Regions from separate parts of the Streptomyces sp. NPDC041970 genome, predicted to be linked through region 1. Evidence: riboswitches for the same ligand, from Rfam matches in the RefSeq annotation. Region 1 holds a riboswitch; the other holds the start of a gene.

Region 1 (2,800 bases):
CACCTACCTGGGCGGCTGGCGCATCATCCGCACCATGGGCAGCGGCCTGACCGACCTGAAGCCGCCGCAGGGCTTCGCCGCCCAGACCAGCGCGGCGACCGTCATCCTGGCCTCCTCGCACCTGGGCTTCTCGCTCTCCACCACCCAGTCCTGCTCCGGCGCCGTGATGGGCGCGGGCCTGGGCCGCAAGGGGGGCGTGGTCCGCTGGTCCACCGCCACCCGGATGTTCGTCGCCTGGGGGCTGACGCTGCCGGCGGCGGGCCTGGTCGGCGCGGGCGCCGAGTTCCTGACCAAGCAGGGCCCCTGGGGCATCACCGTCACGGCGGCCCTCCTCGTCGCGGGCTCCGGCGCCATCTGGCTGGCCTCGCGCCGCAAGCCGGTCGACCACACCAACGTCAACGACGCGGCCGGGGACGCCGAGCCGCAGGGCGTCGTCACCACCGCCATGGCCGCGGTCGCGCCGCCGCCCGCGGGCGCTCCCGTCTCCGAACCCATGATGACCGCCCTCCCGGCCCCGAGCACGACGCCGGACGGCCCGGCGCGTCCGCCGGCCACGGTGTAAGGACAGATCCGCATGAAAATCGACTGGGCAGCACTCGCCTCCGTCTTCGGCGTCAGCCTCGTGGTCACCGTCGCGCTGGTCGGCCTCTTCACCCTCGGCATCGTCGGGCTCTCCCAGCGGTCCGCCCCGGCCGGAAGCACCGGCGCCGGCCGGTCGGCCACGCCGGCGCGCGTCGGCGCGTACGCCTGCTTCGCGCTGTGCGCGGCGGCGGTCGTGTACGGGATCTCGCTGATCGTCGCCTGACGCCCCCCCCCCCCGCCTCCTCGGGTCGGGCGCGCCTCGGCGCGTCCGACCCGATGTGCGTCCGCGCACAGTGCCCGCCCGTAGGTCAACAGCAAGTTGACGGGTGTTCTCGCAGCGTGGTGGACTGCCGGAGCCATTCACGGCGACAACAGAGGAAGCCGGTGCGAATCCGGCGCGGTCCCGCCACTGTCACCGAGGAGCACTCCCCCATCCGGACGCCACGGCCCGTCGAGCACGGGTTGGAAGGCCGGGGGAACTGCGGATTCGGGAGCCAGGAGACTCTGGTCGCCGTCACGTCGAACCAGGGCGCGGACCCTGAGTTAAGGACCTACGCCATGCCCGGCCGCAGCGCACCGCCCCCCGTGTCCCCTCCCGCCGGAACGCCCCGATCCACGACGGGCTGAGCCGTGCGTGCCGATCGCCTCTTCGCGTACGGCGCCACGGCCGGGCTGATCGCCGACGCCCTGTTCGGCGACCCCCGCCGGGGCCACCCCGTCGCCGGTTTCGGCCGGGCCGCCGCGCGGGCCGAATCCCTGCTCTGGGCCGACGACCGGGGCCGGGGCGCCCTGCACGCCCTCGTCTGCGCCGGCGGCGCCGCGGGGGCCGCCGCGCTGGCCGCCCGTGCGGTCCGCGACCGCCCCGCGCTCGCTCTGGGGCTGACCGCCGTCACCGCCTGGTCGGTCGTCGGCGGCGCCTCGCTGGGCCGGGAGGCCCGTGCCGTCGGCGACGCGCTGGCCGCCGGGGACCTGGCGGCGGCCCGCGAGCGGCTGCCGCACCTGTGCGGGCGCGACCCGCACGCGCTGGACGCTCCGCAGATCGCCCGCGCCGTCGTGGAGTCCGTCGCCGAGAACACCTCGGACGCCGTCGTCGGCGCGCTGGTGTGGGGGGCGGTCGGCGGTGTGCCGGGGTTCGTGGCGTTCCGGGCGGTGAACACGCTCGACGCGATGGTCGGCCACCGCTCGCCCCGCCACCTCCGCTACGGCTGGGCCTCGGCCCGCCTGGACGACGTCGCGGGGTGGCCCGGCGCCCGGTTGACGGCCGCGCTGGCCGTGGTGGCGGGCGGGCGGCCCACGGAGGCGCTACGGGCCTGGCGGGCGGACGCGGGACGCCATCCGAGCCCGAACGCCGGACCGGTGGAGGCCGCCTTCGCCGGGGCGCTCGGCGTACGGCTGGGCGGGACGCTGGCGTACGCCGGGCGCGTCGAGCACCGTCCGGTGCTGAACGGGGCGGCCGGACGGGCCGTGCGGAGTACGGACATCGAACGCGCGGTGCGGCTGTCGCGCCGGGTGAGTGCGCTGGCCCTCGGCGTGTGCGTGGCGGGCCGGCTGATCGCGGGACGGAAGCGGGGGCGGGGATGAGCGGCGGACTGCTGGTCGCGGGTACGACGTCGGACGCGGGCAAGAGCGTCGTCACGGCGGGCATCTGCCGGTGGCTGGTGCGCCGGGGCGTGAACGTCGCGCCGTTCAAGGCGCAGAACATGTCCCTGAACTCCTTCGTGACCCGCGAGGGCGCGGAGATCGGGCGGGCCCAGGCGATGCAGGCCCAGGCCGCCCGTGTGGAGCCGACCGCGCTGATGAATCCGGTGCTGCTCAAGCCGGGCGGCGACCGCTCCAGCCAGGTGGTCCTGATGGGCCGTCCGGTCGGGGAGATGAGCGCCCGCGGCTACCACGGCGGCCGCCAGGAGGCCCTCTTCGCCACCGTCACGGACTGCCTGGAGCAGTTGCGGTCCACGTACGACGCGGTGATCTGCGAGGGTGCGGGCAGCCCGGCCGAGATCAACCTGCGGCGCACCGACATCGTCAACATGGGCGTCGCCCGAGCCGCCCGCTTCCCCGTGCTGGTGGTCGGGGACATCGACCGGGGCGGGGTCTTCGCCTCGTTCTTCGGGACGACCGCGCTGCTGGACGCCGAGGACCAGGCGCTCGTCGCGGGGTACCTCGTGAACAAGTTCCGGGGCGACGTCTCGCTGCTGGAGCCGGGGCTGGACATGCTGTA
Region 2 (2,800 bases), on a different contig from region 1:
AGCTGGCAGAAGATCTTCTCCGACGACGTGAAGATCGGCTTCTTCGCCCAGCGCGACAAGTACCAGGCGGGCATCGACGCCGGAGAGGTGCTGCCGCCGGCCAAGACCATGGACGACATGCGGACCGTCGTCACCAACTCCACCGTCGACGGCGTGCTCTGCGCGCTCTTCGCGCTCCTCATCATCGTGGTCCTCGTGGACGCGGGCCGGGTCTGCTTCAAGGCCGTCCGGGCGCCGGAGACCGTCCGGCTCCACGAGACGCCGTACGTCCGGTCCCGGTTCGTGGCCCCCGCGTCGCTGATCGCGACCAAGGAGGAGAAGGCGGAACTGGCGGCGGCGGGCGTCGGCCCCGAGGGGGGCCGGCGCAAGGAGGCCGCCGGCGCGGAGAGCCGGTCGTGACCGGGAGGCGCCATGACCGCGCGTGACGTCCGCCGGATCGCCGGCCGCATCCGCTGGTACGTCCGCGAGCTGACCGGCGAGTCGGCGTACGACCGGTACGTGGCACACCGCCGGGCGCACGACCCGGACGCCCCCGTCATGACCCGCCGCGCCTTCGAACGGAGCCGCACGGACGCCCGCGAGGCGGACCCCCGCGAGGGCTTCCGCTGCTGCTGAGCCGCACCGGCCGGAACCGGGGCCGCCGCACCCCTCCCAGGGGCGCGGCGGCCCCTTTCCGCGTCCCCGTACGGCTCCACGCGCCCCGCCGAGCCGGCGGAAACCGGGGCGCCCGCCCCCCAGCCGCGGCACACGCCGACACAACATGTGGGGGCCGTCCTGGGGGGCGGCCCCCACATGTATGCTCAACCTCGCTGTCGCCGCAGGGGAATCCGGTGCGAATCCGGAACTGTCCCGCAACGGTGTGATCGGTGCGCCCACACGCGCCCGAAGTCCGAAGACCTGCCGACAGCGCGTCCGGCTCGACCCGAACCGGACGCCAGACGTCCGGGCCTCGCGGAAGGCCGGTGGACGCCGTCAGCAGTGCCTCCCCGCCCTCGCGGGCCGTGCGCCGCCCGGCTCCCCCTGCCCGCCGCCGGCCCCAGCCGAGCGAGGGAGAGCCCCATGGCCATCGCGTCCGCCGATCCGGTCTCAGCCGCCGAATCCGCCGCACCCGCAGCGTCCGCCGAGTCCGCGGCCTCCGCCCCCACCGAGGCGGTCCCGGACGGCGGTCCCGGCGCCGCCCTCCTGCGGACCCTGACCGACCTCACCGCCGACCTGCCCGACACCGACCCCGGACGGGTCGCCGCCGCCGCGCTGCGCGGGCGCAACGCCCGCTCCGACGAGGCCGAGCTGCGCTCGCTGGCCACCGAGGCAGCCGCGGGGCTGATCGCCGAGGACCCGGCGTACTCCCGGCTCGCCGCCCGGCTGCTGACCCGCGCGATCGCGGACGAGGCCGCGGGCCAGGGCGCGACGTCCTTCTCCGCCTCGGTGGCGGTGGGCCACCGCGAGGGCCTGATCGCCGACCGCACCGCCGCCTTCGTCGCGCTCCACGCGGCCGCGCTCGACGGCCTCGTCGAGAAGGCGGCGGCCGAGGGCGCCGACGACCGCTTCGGCTACTTCGGCCTCCGCACCCTGCACAGCCGCTACCTGCTGCGCCACCCGCACACCCGCCAGGTCGTCGAGACCCCGCAGCACTTCATGCTCCGCGTGGCCGCCGGCCTCGCCGAGGACGACTCGGTGCGGGCGCTGGACGAGGTCGCGGCGCTCTACGGGCTGATGAGCCGGCTGGACTACCTGCCCTCCTCCCCCACCCTCTTCAACTCCGGCACCCGGCACCCGCAGATGTCCTCCTGCTATCTGCTGGACTCGCCGAAGGACGAGCTGGACTCGATCTACGACCGCTACCACCAGGTGGCGCGGCTCTCCAAGCACGCGGGCGGCATCGGCCTGTCGTACTCGCGCATCCGCGCGCGGGGCTCGCTGATCCGGGGCACCAACGGGCACTCCAACGGCATCGTGCCGTTCCTGAAGACGCTGGACGCCTCCGTCGCGGCGGTGAACCAGGGCGGCCGCCGCAAGGGCGCGGCGGCGGTCTACCTGGAGACCTGGCACGCGGACATCGAGGAGTTCCTGGAGCTGCGCGACAACACCGGCGAGGACCAGCGGCGCACCCACAACCTGAACCTGGCGCACTGGATCCCGGACGAGTTCATGCGCCGGGTCGACGCGGACACCGACTGGTCGCTGTTCTCCCCCGCCGACGTGCCGGAGCTGGTCGACCTGTGGGGCGACGCGTTCGACGCCGCCTACCGCGCGGCCGAGGCGAAGGGGCTGGCCCGCAAGTCGATGCCGGCCCGTGAGCTGTACGGCCGGATGATGCGGACCCTCGCGCAGACCGGCCAGGGCTGGATGACGTTCAAGGACGCCTCCAACCGGACCGCGAACCAGACCGCCGAGCCGGGCCGGGTCGTGCACTCCTCGAACCTGTGCACGGAGATCCTGGAGGTCACCGACGACGGCGAGACGGCCGTCTGCAACCTGGGCTCGGTCAACCTGGGCGCGTTCGTCGCGGACGGGGCGATCGACTGGGAGCGGCTGGACGCCACCGTGCGCACCGCCGTGACCTTCCTGGACCGGGTGGTGGACGTCAACTTCTACCCGACCGAGCAGGCCGGGCGCTCCAACGCCCGCTGGCGGCCGGTGGGCCTGGGCGCGATGGGCCTCCAGGACGTCTTCTTCCGGCTGCGCCTGCCCTTCGACTCCCCCGAGGCCCGCGCGCTCTCCACGAAGATCTCCGAGCGGATCATGCTGGCCGCCTACGAGGCCTCCTGCGACCTCGCCGAGCGGTCCGGCCCGCTGCCCG

Evidence for each region. A riboswitch is a leader RNA that binds a small molecule or an ion and turns the genes downstream of it on or off. The one in region 1 is predicted to bind cobalamin.
Region 2: another riboswitch for cobalamin. It lies ahead of ACZ6EJ_RS27055 (ribonucleoside-diphosphate reductase subunit alpha); the one in region 1 lies ahead of ACZ6EJ_RS17250 (cobalamin biosynthesis protein).

What each region holds. Positions count from the first base shown of each region.
Region 1 is NZ_JBVJCD010000032.1:8,395-11,194, forward strand. It holds gene ACZ6EJ_RS17240 (inorganic phosphate transporter) at 1-562, shown strand, start outside; gene ACZ6EJ_RS17245 (hypothetical protein) at 575-805, shown strand; cobalamin riboswitch at 910-1,108, shown strand; gene ACZ6EJ_RS17250 (cobalamin biosynthesis protein) at 1,213-2,163, shown strand; gene ACZ6EJ_RS17255 (cobyric acid synthase) at 2,160-2,800, shown strand, end outside.
Region 2 is NZ_JBVJCD010000095.1:4,004-6,803, reverse strand. It holds gene ACZ6EJ_RS27065 (carbon starvation CstA family protein) at 1-399, shown strand, start outside; gene ACZ6EJ_RS27060 (YbdD/YjiX family protein) at 412-615, shown strand; cobalamin riboswitch at 797-919, shown strand; gene ACZ6EJ_RS27055 (ribonucleoside-diphosphate reductase subunit alpha) at 1,060-2,800, shown strand, end outside.